2 regions of the Stenotrophomonas sp. 24(2023) genome follow, and region 2 is predicted to be linked to the other one. Evidence: riboswitches for the same ligand, from Rfam matches in the RefSeq annotation. Region 2 holds a riboswitch; the other holds the start of a gene.
The links. A riboswitch is a leader RNA that binds a small molecule or an ion and turns the genes downstream of it on or off. The one in region 2 is predicted to bind glycine.

Region 1: another riboswitch for glycine. It lies ahead of gcvP (aminomethyl-transferring glycine dehydrogenase); the one in region 2 lies ahead of Q9R17_RS06140 (trimeric intracellular cation channel family protein).

What each region holds. Positions count from the first base shown of each region.
Region 1 covers NZ_CP133160.1:679,229-686,346, reverse strand. Annotated here, with positions in the region: gene gcvP (aminomethyl-transferring glycine dehydrogenase) at 1-1,531, opposite strand, end outside; glycine riboswitch at 1,595-1,697, opposite strand; gene Q9R17_RS03105 (multidrug effflux MFS transporter) at 2,006-3,232, shown strand; gene Q9R17_RS03100 (siderophore-interacting protein) at 3,373-4,266, shown strand; gene Q9R17_RS03095 (hypothetical protein) at 4,359-4,751, shown strand; gene Q9R17_RS03090 (M2 family metallopeptidase) at 4,858-6,819, opposite strand.
Region 2 covers NZ_CP133160.1:1,384,953-1,392,070, forward strand. Annotated here, with positions in the region: gene Q9R17_RS06110 (glutathione S-transferase) at 1-261, opposite strand, end outside; gene Q9R17_RS06115 (hypothetical protein) at 341-532, shown strand; gene Q9R17_RS06120 (NYN domain-containing protein) at 566-1,330, opposite strand; gene Q9R17_RS06125 (NAD(P)/FAD-dependent oxidoreductase) at 1,446-2,723, shown strand; gene Q9R17_RS06130 (nuclear transport factor 2 family protein) at 2,871-3,302, opposite strand; gene Q9R17_RS06135 (GIY-YIG nuclease family protein) at 3,371-3,646, opposite strand; glycine riboswitch at 3,686-3,775, shown strand; glycine riboswitch at 3,789-3,892, shown strand; gene Q9R17_RS06140 (trimeric intracellular cation channel family protein) at 3,977-4,594, shown strand; gene Q9R17_RS06145 (3-deoxy-7-phosphoheptulonate synthase) at 4,771-5,844, opposite strand; gene Q9R17_RS06150 (HAMP domain-containing sensor histidine kinase) at 6,129-7,118, opposite strand, start outside.

The DNA.
Region 1 (7,118 bases), 710 kb from region 2:
TGAGCTTCATGGTGCACGAGCCCAGCGGGATCATCGTGCGGTCCATGGCCAGGTCCTTGTCGGCCAGCGAGCGCAGGTAGCGCAGCAGTTCGTGCTCGCTGTGGTGGGTGTTGAACACCGGGTGGGTCAGGAATGCGGACTGGCGCAGCAGGCCGGTCGGCAGCGCGTCGGCGGTGCTGGCATCCAGTGCGTCCACGTCCAGCGAGGCACCGAATACGGCAGCCACGGCGACGATGTCGGCGCGGGTCGTGGTTTCGTCCAGGCTGATGCCGACCGAGTCGCTGTCGATCGCGCGCAGGTTGTAACCGGCGGCGCGGGCCTTGGCGTGGATCTCATCGGCATGCACGCCGGTGACGTGCAGGGTGTCGAAGAAATCACCACCCACCTGCACGCCGGCGTTGCGCAGCGATGCGGCCAGGATCGAGGCCAGGCGGTGGGTGCGGCGGGCGATGCGGGCCAGGCCTTCCGGGCCGTGGTAGACGGCATACATCGAGGCCATCACCGCCAGCAGCACCTGCGCGGTGCAGATGTTGGAGGTGGCCTTCTCGCGGCGGATGTGCTGCTCGCGGGTCTGCAGGGTCAGGCGGTAGGCCGGCTTGCCTTCGGCATCGATGGACACGCCGATCAGGCGGCCCGGCATCGAACGCTTGTAGGCATCACGGCAGGCCATGAACGCCGCGTGCGGGCCGCCGAAACCGAACGGCACGCCGAAGCGCTGGCTGTTGCCGACCACGATGTCCGCACCCCATTCGCCCGGGGCGGCCAGCAGGGTCAGGGCCAGCAGGTCGGTGGCCACGGCCACCAGGCCGCCGCGCGCGTGCACGGCATCGACCAGCGCCTTGTAGTCGCCGACCTGGCCGAAGGTATCCGGGTACTGCAGCAGCAGGCCGAAGGCCTCCGCGTCCAGCGCTTCGGCCGGGGTGCCCACGCGCAGCACGATGCCCATGGGCTCGGCGCGGGTACGCAGCAGTTCCAGCGTCTGCGGGTGCACGGCGTCGTGCACGAAGAAGGTGTCTGACTTCGACTTGGCCGAACGCTTGGCCAGGGTCATCGCTTCGGCAGCGGCGGTGGCTTCGTCCAGCAGCGAGGCGTTGGCGATCTCCATGCCGGTCAGGTCGGCGCACAGGGTCTGGAAGTTGATCAGCGCTTCCATGCGGCCCTGCGAGATTTCCGCCTGGTACGGGGTATAGGCGGTGTACCAGGCCGGGTTTTCCAGGATGTTGCGCAGGATCACGTTCGGCGTGTGGGTACCGTAGTAGCCCTGGCCGATGAAGCTGCGCAGCACGGTGTTCTTGTCGGCGATCGCACGGATCTTGGCCAGTGCCTGCACTTCGGTCATCGACTCCGGCAGTGCTAGCGGCGCCGGCGACTTGATCTTGGCCGGCACGATGGCGTCGGTCATCGCATCCAGCGTTGCGTGGCCGACCACGTCGAGCATCTGCGCGATTTCGGCGTCGTTGGGACCGATGTGGCGCTCGACGAACGCGGAATGGTGCTCGAGCTCACGCAGGGAGGGGGTGTTCTGGGACATGGCGAAGGATCCGTCAGGGAAGGGCGCACGCACGGGCGCAAGCCGCCGGCTGGCGGTCTTGCGGGGCGCCCCTCTGTCCTTTTGCCTGAGAGTTTGGAAGCGCGGAAAACCGCGGCTTCGTGCCCCTTCGGCGCCGGATCGAACCGGTCTCTCCAGAGTTGTGTTGCGGGTGGTATCGGGCCTGAGCGATTACGGGCGTTGCGCCTTCGGCAGCGGTGTTCCGCTTCTCCCACCATGTTGCCCGCCGATTATAGCCGGTTGGCGGTGCCGGTAGCCGGCGAGGGGCCGGCCCTGCACCGCTGCGGGGCTGAATGGGCGATGGCCCGGGCACGCGTTTCGTGCGCCGGCGCATGGCATTGGCGATCGGGCCGGCCTATCATGGCCAGACTCTCGTATTCATCTGGCGCCGTCCCCGCAGCAGGGGACCGGCGCCCGCCGTGTGTGCCGCGCACGGCCCTGTCGGACTTCTGCCCCATGACCGCCGCCGCCGCCCCTTCGACCCGACGCCTGGCCCTGCTTCTGGCCGGCCTGGCCATGTTCGGCCCGTTCTCCATCGACACCATCTTCCCGGCCTTCCCGCAGCTGGCCCAGCGCCTGGCGGTGGACGAGGTGGCGGTGCAGCAGACCATCAGCGTCTACCTGCTGTTCTACGGCCTGATGAGCCTGGCGCACGGGCCGCTGTCCGATGCTTGGGGCCGCAAGCGGGTGATCCTGGCGGGCCTGGTGGTGTTCGTCGGCGCCTCGGTGGGCTGCGCGCTGTCCACCGACCTGGGCACGCTGCTGGCCTTCCGCGCGCTGCAGGGCCTGTCGGCCGGCGTCGGCATGATCGTCGGCCGCGCGGTCATCCGCGACCTGTACCACGGCCACGACGCGCAGCGGCTGATGAGCCAGGTCTCGATGATCTTCGGCATCGCCCCGGCCATCGCGCCGATCATCGGCGGCTGGATCCTGCTCAGTGGCGCGGGCTGGCCGTTGATCTTCTGGTTCCTGGTGGTGTTCTCGCTGGTGCTGCTGGCCGCCACCGCGCGCTTCCTGCCGGAAACGCATCCGGTGCAGGCGCGCGTGCCGCTGTCGCCGCGTGGCCTGCTGCGTGACTACGTGCGCATCGGCTTCAACCCGCGCTTCCTGCGCCTGGCCCTGGCCGGCAGCATCAACTTCGGCGGCATCTTCCTGTACATCGCCTCCGCGCCGGTGTTCGTGATGCAGCACCTGCACCTGGGCGAGGGGGGCTTCGCCTGGCTGTTCATCCCCACCATCGGCGGCATGACGCTGGGCTCGTACCTGTCCGGGCGCATGGCCGGGCATACCCTGCCGACCCGGCAGATCAGCATCGGCTTCACCCTGTGTGCGCTGTCGGTGCTGCTCAACATCGGCTATGTGGCCCTGGCGCCGCAGCTGGTGCTGCCGTGGGCCGTGCTGCCGATCTTCCTGGGCGGCATGGGCATGGCGCTGATCTTCCCGATCCTGGCGCTGGCCGTACTGGACATGTACCCGCAGCAGCGCGGCCTGGCCTCGTCGCTGCAGGCGTTTGTGCAGCTGATGATCTCCACCGTGGTGGCCGGCGTGGTCTCGCCGCTGCTCAGTGGCAGCCCGCTGCACCTGGCGCTGGGCCAGGCGGCGTTCTTCGCCACCGGTTTCGTGTTCTGGATCTGGGAACACCGGCGCGAGCAGGCGCAGCAGGCAGCCTGCACGGGCGCCTGAGCACCGCGCACGGGTAGGGTGCACGCCGGCCGGCGTGGCCCTTGCCGTCGCTGCCGCGCGGGCTAGGCTGGGTGTTCCAGCCAGCCAAACCGTGCGTGCACGGCTGCCAGCCAACCGGATGTCGTTGCAGGAGGTTGCCGATGGCGGCACAGCAGACCTATCGCCTGTTCGAGGTGGCGCTCAAAGCACGCCACGTTCTTTCCCCGTCGCTGGTGCGCATGGTGTTTTCCGGTGCGGAAGTCATGCACATGAAGACCGATGGCCCGGACCAGCGGATCAAGGTGTTCTTCCCGTTGCCCGGCCAGGCCGTGCCGCAGGTGCCCAGCGGGGAGGACTGGTACGCCCGCTACCGGGCACTGGCCGACGATCAGCGGCCGCCGATGCGCACCTACACCATCCGCCAGCTGCGCGCCGCGCAGGGCGAGGTGGATGTGGACTTCGTGCTGCACGGTGAAACCGGCCCGGCCTCGTACTGGGCAACGCGGGCGGTGCCGGGCGACCGCGTCTTGCTGCTGGCGCCGGATGCCCAGGTTGATGCCCACAGCCAGGGCTGCGAATGGCAGCCGCCTGCGGGCGTGGGCCAGATACTGCTGGTGGCCGACGAAACCGCGCTGCCTGCGGTGGCCGGCATCCTGGAGGAACTGGCGGCGCGGCCGCAGGCACCGCGCACGCTGGCCCTGCTTGAAGTGGCCCAGGCTGCCGATGCACTGGCGCTGCGCGCACCGGCCGATGCCGAAGTGGTCTGGCTGCCGCGCGAAGGGGCGGGGCATGGGCAGCGGTTGCTGCAGGCGGTGCAGGCACGGCTGGCGCCGGCTGCGCTGGGTGCGGCCGGCGGCGATGTGCTGGAGGACGTCGACGTGGACACGCAGATCCTGTGGGAACTGGCCGACGCCGCAGGGCCCCTGTACGCCTGGGTCGCGGGCGAGGCCGGCGCGGTGATGGCGATCCGTCGTTACCTGGTGCAGTCCTGTGGCCTGGACCGTCGCGCGATCACCTTCATGGGCTACTGGCGGCAGGGACGGGTGCTGGATTGAGGCACCTGCGGGGATCGTGCCTGAACACGCCCGTGAACGGGCAGGGCGGCGGCGTGGGTTATCCTTGCGCCCCCGCAATGCACGTCCCCCTGATGTCCACCTCGTCCAAATCCCGCCGCGACCAGCGTCGCCGCCAGGAACAGCAGGCCGCCAACAAGGCCCGCACCGCTGCCTCTCCCGTCGAGCCGCACGCCGAACTGCGCGACCCGCAGCGTACCCTGCTGGCCGGCGTTGTCCGCCGCGACGGCGAATGGGTGCTGGGCATGGATGGCCGCATCGCCGGGCAGACCGAAAGCGCCGCGCATGTGCTGGCGCTGATCATGCAGGCCGGTGAACTGCACGAGCGCCAGGGCAAGCCGGTGCGCCTGATGTATTCCGATGCCCTGCGTGATGCGGCCCACGCCGAAGCCCAGGCCCAGGGCCAGACGTTCGAGGAATTCAAGGCCACCCTGGCCGAGCGCCTCGAGGCCGGCAAGGCCAACTGAGCCCACGCCGATGGGGCGGTACGCCGGTAGCGCCGACGGGTAGTCGTGCACCCCCACCACGCGCCCCATCGAAAAGGGGCGGACCCTTGCAGATCCGCCCCCGTGCTTACTTCGCCTGTGCCGTGCTGGCCTGCCAGCCGCACATCTGGCCCTGGTTCTGTTCCTTCAGCCACGCATTGACCGGGGCGAAGTATTCGATCATCGGGCCGGCGTCGAGCTTGTCGCTGCCGGTCAGCTCCTTCAGCGTGGCCTGCCAGGGCTGGCTGGCACCCTTGCTCAGCATCGCCCAGTACTTCTGCCCGGCTTCCTTGTTGCCGTAGAAGGTGCACTCGTGCAGCGGGCCCTTGTAGCCGGCCGCATCGCACAGGCCCTTGTAGAACTGGAACTGCAGGATGCGCGCCAGGAAGTAGCGCGTATACGGCGTGTTGCCCGGCACGTGGTACTTGGCACCCGGGTCGAAGAATTCCTCGCCGCGCGCGCTGGCCGGGGCCACGCCCTGGTACTTGGCCTTCAGGTCCCACCAGGCCTGGTTGTAGTGGTCCGGGGTGATCGAACCGTCGAACACGCCCCAGCGCCAGCGGTCGATCATCAGGCCGAACGGCAGGAACGATACGCCGGACAGCGCCATGCGCATCTGGTTGTTGATCACCGCCTCGCGGCTTTCCTCCGGCGTGTCCACCAGGCCGATCGAACTGAGGTACTTGGGCGTCATCGCCAGCACGATGGTGTCGCCGATCGCTTCGTGGAAGCCATCGTTGGCACCGCCCTGGAACAGCGGCGGCAGCGGGTTGTAGGCCAGGTCGTAATAGATGTGGCCCAGCTCGTGGTAGATCGTGGTGAAGTTTTCCTCGGTCGGCTTGATGCACATCTTGGTGCGCACATCGCCTTCCATGTTCATGTCCCAGGCGCTGGCGTGGCAGACCACGTCGCGGTCATCGGGCTTGATGAACTGGGTCTTGTCCCAGTACGACTGCGGCAGCGAGGGCATGCCCAGCGATACGTAGAAGTCCTGGGCGCGCTCGGTCATCTGCCGCGCGGTGCGCAGTTCGGCCTCACGCTGTGCCTTGTACTGCGCGGTGATGTTGGCCGTCGGGCCGGCCTTGGCCAGCGCGGCGCTCAGGTTGGCCTGGTACTGCTTTTCCAGCGCGGCGGTGATGTCCAGGCTGCCGGCACCGGGGTAGGGTTCGAGCTGGTCCCACAGGTTGGACCAGTCCTGCTGCCACATGTTGCCCAGCAGGTGCGCGGCGATCAGGCCATTGCCCACTTCGGCCTTGTCCTTGCCATAGGTCTTGTCCAGCTTGCCGCGCGCATAGCAGTGCAGCTGCTCGTACATCGGCTTGACCTGGTCCCACAGGCGATCGGTTTCCGGCCCGATCTGATCCGGCGGCATGTCATAGCCACTGCGCCACATCTGGCCGGCATCGGCGAAGCCCAGACCCTTGGCGCCTTCGTTGACCAGGCTGACGAACTGCTGGTAGTCGCCGCGCATCGCCTTGGTGGTGCCATGCCAGCCCTGCCAGGCATCAAGCTGCTTGTCGTAGTCGCGGCTGCGGGCCAGCACCTGTTCCAGGTCGCCCAGCTGGCGGCACGAAGCCGGATCCTTGTCATCGGTGCAGTACTTGCCGGCACCGTAGCTGCCTTCCATGCGGGTGGCGATCTGGGTCAGCTGGGCCAGCTTGGCCGGATCACGCGGTGCCGGCATGGCCGACATCAGCTTGAGCAGGTGCAGGGCACGCTTGCTGTCCTCGCTCATCGGCTGACCGTCGAACTTCTTCGCCTGCTCGATCCACAGGTTCAGCGCGGTCAGCGACCGTTCGTTGGCCTTGGCCGCGATGCGTTCCGAATCGCTGTTGATGTAGGTGGAGGACAGCCATTGTGCCGAAGTCATCTCCGGGTACATCGCCTTGTATTCGGCATTGACGCGGGCGACGAACTGGTCGGCGGTCTCGCCGGCCGGTGCGCTGCCACTGGCAACCGGGGCGTCGGGCGAGGGTTCCTTCTTGCAGGCGGCCAGGGCCAGCGTGGCAGCGGCGATGGCCGATGCCAGCAGGAGATGACGGTGCTTCACGGGCGGTCCTTGGGTGGTGAACGACGGCCGAAGGCTAGTGGGCAGTCGTTGCCACCGCAAGTGGCAAAGGTCGGCAGGGCTGCGCTCTGCACCCGCAGAATCAACGCCAACGTCAACGTCAAAAGCTGGCTATCCGTGGGATGGCGGGGTGGGTCCGGTTGAGGGGGACGCCGTAAACCCCCCTCCGGGGTCCGGCCCAGCCGCTGGCGGCTGTGCGTTCGGGCGCTTGCGAAGCCGTGCTTCGCAAGCAAAGCGCCCTCACCCATGGGGGCTTGGTCGCGGCTTGCTCGTGTGCGCTG
Region 2 (7,118 bases):
CGGGTCCAGCGGATACAGCGTGCCTGCGGCATGGCGTGAGGCGAGGTAGCGCACGATGCTGTTGGATTCCCACAGCACCAGGCCTTCATCCTCGATCACCGGCACCAGCCCGTTGGGGTTCATCGCCGTGTATTCGGAGGTGCGGTTGCCACCGAAGCTGCCGCCGACCTCGATCGATTCGTAGGCCAGGCCGAGTTCTTCCGCACACCACACCACCTTGCGGACGTTGCTGGAATTGCGGCGGCCCCAGATCTTCAACATGCGGGTATTCCTTGCAGGCAGGCGTGCGCGACGATGGCGCGGAGCCGCTACGATACGCCCATCGACAAGGAGTGACGAGATGAACGCATGGGATGTGGCCAACTACACGCTGCTGGCACTGGGCGTGACCGCGCTGGTGCTGGGGTACCGCCGTTCCAGCCGCAACCTGATGCTGTGCGCCGGGCTGTTGCTGCTGGCCTCCAACGGTGTGGAGGACTTCAGCAGGGGCGTCGCCGAAGGCTATGCCAACGCGGGGGCACGCACGCTGTGATGCCCCCACGACTTGGACGGGCATGGCCCGGCGCTACCTGACCTTCTTCGGCAGTGCGCGCACGTAGGAGGACTTGCCGTCCTTCTTGAGTTCGAACAGGCCGATGGCGGCCAGCAGGTCGCTGAGCTTGCCATAGCCATAGTTGCGCGGATCGAACGAAGCCTGGTTGCCGATCTGGCTGCCCACCGGCCCCAGGTGGGACCAGCCATCCTCGCCTTCGGCCGAAGACACGGCCCGGCGCAGCATCTTCACCAGGCGCGTGTCGCTGCGCAGTTCCGCACCGGACTTGCGCGGGCGTGCCTCGTCACTGGCCACGGTTTCGCTGGGCGCCTGTTCGACATCCGGCGTGGAGGCATGGGCCTGCCCCAGTGCTTCCAGGTAGGTGAACTTGGAACAGGCATTGACGAAGGGCTCGGGGGTTTTCTTCTCGCCGAAGCCATACACCTTCACCCCGTCGGTCAGCAGGCGCATCACCATCGGGGTGAAGTCGGCATCGCTGGACACGATGGCGAAACCGTCCAGGTTGCGTGCGTACAGCAGGTCCATGGCATCGATGACCATGGCCATGTCCGAGGCGTTCTTGCCCTTGCTGTAGGCGAACTGCTGGATCGGGCGGATCGCGTACTCGTGCAGCACGGCTTCCCAGCCCTTCAGGCGCGGGCTTTTCCAGTTGCCATAGGCGCGGCGGACATTGGCCACGCCGTAGCGCGCCACCTCTGCCAGCACTTCATCGATCTTCGAGGCCGGCGCATTGTCGGCGTCGATCAGCAGGGCGATGCGCTTTTCCGGTTCGGACACAGGAACTCCTCGGCGGCTGTCTGAACTGCAGTATGCGCCTTGCCGCTGGCACGCGACGTGACGTGCGAAGATGACGCTCGATTCCCCCCCACCCTCCCCACACTGGAGTGAATCGATGAGCCGTGATCGTGTCCCCCACCTGATCATCGTCGGCGGCGGATTTGCCGGCCTCTGGGCCACCCGCGCCCTGGCCGGCGAACGGATGCGCATCACCCTGGTCGACCGCCGCAACCATCACCTGTTCCAGCCGCTGCTGTACCAGGTGGCCACCGCCGGCCTGTCCGCACCGGACATCGCCGCGCCGCTGCGCCACATCCTCGGCCAGCAGCGCAACGTGGAAGTGCGCCTGGGCGAGGTGGTGTCCATCGACAAGGGCGGGCGCCAGGTCCACCTGGCCGACGGCACCGCGCTGGGCTACGACACGCTGCTGCTGTGCACCGGTGCCACCCATGCCTACTTCGGCAATGACCAGTGGGCCGAGGATGCGCCCGGCCTGAAGACCCTGGATGACGCCATCGCGCTGCGCCGCAAGCTGCTGCTGGCCTTCGAACGTGCCGAGGCCGAACCGGACCCGGCGAAGAAGGCGGCGTGGCTGAGCTTTGCAGTGGTCGGCGGCGGCCCGACCGGCGTCGAACTGGCCGGCACCCTGGCCGAGATCGCACGGCACACGCTGCGCAATGAGTTCCGCCATATCGACCCGGCCAGTGCCAAGGTGCGTCTGGTGGAAGCCGGCCCGCGCGTACTGTCCAGCTTCCCCGAGGTGCTTTCGCTCAAGGCCCGCCGGCAGCTGGAAAAACTCGGCGTGGACGTGCTGACCGGCACCCCGGTCAGCCACATCGATGGCGAAGGTTTCCAGCTGGGCGGGCAGTTCATCGCCGCGCGCACCGTGGTCTGGGCCGCCGGCGTTGCCGCCTCGCCGCTGGCACGCACGCTGGAGGTGCCGCTGGACCGCGCCGGCCGCGTGCCGGTGCAGCCCGACCTGACCCTGGACGGGCACCCGGACATCTTCGTGGCCGGCGATCTGGCCGCCGTCAGCCAGGCCGACGGCAAACCGGTGCCGGGGGTTGCCCCTGCGGCCAAGCAGATGGGCAAGCACGTGGCCGCGACGATCCGCGCACGGCTGCACGGCAAGCCCTCTCCGGGGCCCTTCAAGTACGCCGACTTCGGCAACCTGGCCACCATCGGCCGCATGGCCGCGATCGTGCACCTGGGCCGGCTGCAGCTGTCCGGCATCCTGGCGTGGTGGTTCTGGCTGGCCGCGCACGTGTTCTTCCTGATCGGTTTCCGCAACCGCATCGTGGTGCTGCTCAACTGGGCCGTGGCGTACTGGAGCTACCAGCGCAGTGCGCGGATCATTTTTGGCGATGACCAGGAGGATCGCCGGCCCCGGTAACTTGCTGCGCCCTATCCACGCATGGCGTGGATCTACCCGAGCAGGCAATCCTCCTGATCATGCTGGAAGATGATTCACGCACTGCACTCGACCGGTAGATCCACGCCATGCGTGGATGGCGGGCCTCTGCGTTGCGCCGGGCATTGCCTAGTCCGCTTTCGGCTTCGGGTACCACAGCGCGTTGACGATGACCCAGCGCTGGTCGAAGCGCCCCATGTGGAAGTAATCGACAAACCATGGGGTTTCCAATCGCACCGAGGCGGCATTGCCGGTCACATCGAGTACGGTGCAGCGGCGGTCCCATTGGTCCTTCGGGGTCTTCAGCGCCCCCTGCCGGGTCAGTGCGACCAGTTCCTCCTTCGACATCCGGCGCAGGCCCAGGCGCTCGTCGGGCGTATCCCCCAGCACCGCGCGCTTGGCCAGGTCCGGGTGCAGCGAACGGGCCACGCGCTGCGGGTCACCTTCCAGCTGGCCATCCACGTAATCGTGGCAGGTGGCCTCGATGGCGGCGATCGTGGCGGGATCGGCGGTGGGGCTGGCAGCGGCGGAAAGTGCAAACAGCAGGGCAACGGCGGACATCCGGATCTCCAGCGCTGAGGGCGGGGCGATCATCGCATGGGATCACCCCATCCACGCATGGGGTGGATCTACAGGGGGGCCGGATCCGGCGCCAGCAGCCAGGCCAGCTTGCGCTCGCGCGGCTGCTGCTTGAGCTGCCATTCGGCACGCGAGGCGGCAGCGCGATCCGGGTACTCACGCACGGCCAGGATGCGCAGCGGCGGACGGGCGCGGGTATAGCGCGCGCCCTTGCCGGCCTGGTGGGCGGCGAAACGGGCGTCCACGTCGGTGCTGATGCCGGCGTAGAAGCTGCCGTCACGGCATTCGAGCAGGTACAGGAACCACGGACGGAGGGACGGGGCCATGCCCGGATTATGCCGTGCTGCAGTGCAGCGGATATACTGCCCCCGGATGCAGGAGAGAGGCGCCGCGCTGGCGCCCGCCGAAGGCGCAGGCTCCCATGATCGCTCAGGCCGGTGGGCTGGAATCCCACCAACCATGCATCCGACTCGCCGAGCTGGAGAGAGGTCCCCGGGCATGCCCGGGACGATCCGCCGAAGGGGCACGCGGCCCACGCCGCTGAACTCTCAGGCAAAAGGACAGCGGGAGCGGCACCGGTCATCCTCATCCCGTCATTGCGCAGGCAATGGCGTGATGGGCGCATGGCCGGCCCATCCGCGCCCGGAGCCTGTCCCATGCTGCTGTCCATCATCTACCTGATCGCCATTTCCGCCGAAGCCATGACCGGCGCGCTGTCCGCCGGCCGCCGCCGCATGGACCTGTTCGGCGTGGTCATGATCGCCTGCGTGACCGCCCTGGGCGGCGGTTCGCTGCGCGACATCCTGCTCGGCCACTACCCGCTGGGCTGGGTGAAGCACCCCGAGTACCTGGGCTTCACCGTGTGTGCGGCGCTGATCGCCACCTGGGTGGCGCGCTGGATGCACCACTTCCGCCGTACCTTCCTGGTACTCGATGGCCTGGGCCTGATCGCCTTCACCCTGATCGGCTGCGCGATCGCACGCGATGCGGGCCACGCCACGCCCATCGTGCTGATCGCCGGCATGCTGACCGGTGCGTTCGGTGGCGTGCTGCGCGACATCCTCTGCAACGAAGTGCCGCTGATCTTCCAGAAGGAACTGTACGCGATCATCTCGCTGCTGACCGGTGCGGCGTACCTGCTGCTGCTGTACTGGAACGTGGCCGACAGCGTGGCCATCCTGTGCTGCCTGGGCGGCGGCTTCGCGCTGCGCCTGCTGGCCATCCATTACCGCTGGGAAATGCCCAAGTTCGTGTACCACGACGAGGTGCATTGAAGGGGCCGGGGCACGCCGCCCCGCTCCACCACCCCGGCGATGGACCTGGCGCTGGCGCGCATGCGCAGCGCCAGGCGCATCGCCGGTGCGGACGCGGACGCTGCCAACACAGCGTCCACCATTGATCGCGGCCGCACCCCCGCAGGCGCAGGCCGCCATCCACACGCGTGCCGCACTCAGGCAGCTTCGGACACCGTCTCCTCACGGCGGGCGCGAACGGCAAGGGCGAGCCGCTCCAGCACCTGCACGGTGGTGTCCCAATCGATGCAGCCATCGGTGATGCTCTGTCCGTAGATCAGCGGCTGCCCTTCCACCAGCTCCTGGCGGCCACCCACCAGATGGCTCTCGATCATCACACCAACGATGCGCTGTTCGCCGTCTTCCAGCTGAACGGCGATGTCATCGATCACCCGGGGCTGGTTGTCCGGATTCTTCAGGCTGTTGGCATGGCTGGCATCGACCATCAGGCGGGCCGGCAGCTTGGCCTTGGCCAGCACCTGGCAGGCCTCGGCGATGCTGGCCGCATCGTAGTTGGGCTGCTTGCCGCCCCGCAGGATGACGTGGCAATCGGGGTTGCCGGCGGTGGCCACGATGGCGGTGTCGCCCTGCTTGGTGACCGACAGGAAATGATGCGGGTTGGACGCCGCACCGACCGCATCGGCGGCGATCTTCACGTTGCCATCGGTGCCGTTCTTGAAGCCGACCGGGCACGACAGCCCCGAGGCCAGTTCGCGGTGCACCTGGCTTTCGGTTGTGCGCGCGCCGATGGCGCCCCAGGCGACCAGATCGGCGATGTACTGCGGCGAGATCACGTCAAGGAATTCGACACCGGCCGGCAGGCCCAGCTTGTTGATGTCGCGCAGCAGGCCCCGCGCCACGCGCAGGCCCTTGTTGATGTTGAAGGTGCCGTCCAGGTCCGGGTCGTTGATCAGGCCCTTCCAGCCCACCGTGGTGCGCGGCTTCTCGAAGTACACGCGCATGACGATTTCCAGTTCGCCGGCCAGCGCGTCACGCAGCGGCTTCAGGCGCCGGGCGTATTCGATGGCAGCGACGGGATCGTGGATCGAGCAGGGCCCGACCACCACGGCCAGGCGGTCGTCGCGGCCATGCAGGATCTCGTGCAGGGCCGCGCGCGAGGCGCTGACGGTGGCGGAGGCTTCATCGTCGCAGGGCAGCAGCGCCAGCAACTGGGCCGGCGGTGTCAACGGTTCGATCTTGCGGATGCGCAGGTCGTCGGTATGGGGGGGCATGGGGGAGATCTCCGGAACGTTGGGGGTCCCCAGCGTGGCGGCATGAAAAAAGCCGCCAGGTTCGCTGGCGGCTTTCGGGAATGCGTCTGAAGGTTTCTTCAGGGTGAGCGCAGTCCTTCCTCCGCCAGTGGCTTCGGAAAGTAATACCAGTAAAAGCGGGTAGCGGCTGCGTTCATGGGGCTATTGATAACACAGCTTTTGCGCAGTGCAAAATGTTTCAACAGCAACTGCAACAACCGTTCAGGCCGGCGGCAGCGGCAGGGAAGCGTGCCGTCCAGCCCACGTTACGGAGCCCTGCGCAGCAGCAACCGGGCCCTCAATCCCCCCCCCTCGCGATCCAGCAGCTGCAGCTGCCCGCCGTGCTGGCGCGCGGCATTGGCCGCCAGGGCCAGGCCCAGCCCCGCACCGCCGGTGGCGCGGCTGCGCGAGGCCTCGCTGCGCTGGAACGGCTGCAGCAGGCGCTCACGATCCACGAGGGGAATGCCGGGGCCACGGTCCAGAACATCCAGGTGCAGCGTGTCACCGTGCTGCTGCCCATGCAGTTCCAGCGCACCGGCGTAGCGCGCCGCGTTGTCGATCAGGTTGTCCAGCGCACGGCGCAGCAGCAGTGCGTCGGCGACCCACGGCAGCGTTGCAGGCAGATCGGCGTGGATCGCCACGCCACGCAGCCGCGCGGCGTGCACACTGTCCTCCAGCATCGGCACCAGATCCAGCAGCTGCAGATCCGGCGGTTCCAGTTCACCGCGGGCATAGTCCAGCACCTGCGTGATCATGCTGTTCATGCGCTCGATGTCGGCCACCATGCGCGCGGCCTGCGCCGGGGGAGCGAACTCGGCGCGCAGGCGCAGGCCGGTCAATGGCGTGCGCAGATCGTGCGCCACCGCCGCCAGCATGCGTGTCATTTCCTGCGCCTGCTCACGCAGGCGTTCGCGCCCGGCATGGATGGCATCGGCCAGCACCTGCACTTCGCGCGGCCCGTCGTTGGGCAGCGGCGTGGAGGCATGCAGGTCGATCACTTCACTGGCCTCGGCCAGGCGGCGCAGCGGGCGGCCCAGGCGGACGGCGGCCCAGGCGACCAGCGGAGCGAGCAGCACCATCCCCCCCAGCAATGCCAGCAGTGCCTGCCGGCGCCACGCCGACAGGCCGCTGTAGTCGCTGCCCACCACCTGCCAACGCCCGTCGGGCTGCTGCACGCCCAGTTCGAACAGGGGCCACTGCATGGCCGCCAGCAACGCGCCCTGCTCCTTCAGGACACGATCACGGCCACCGCCATC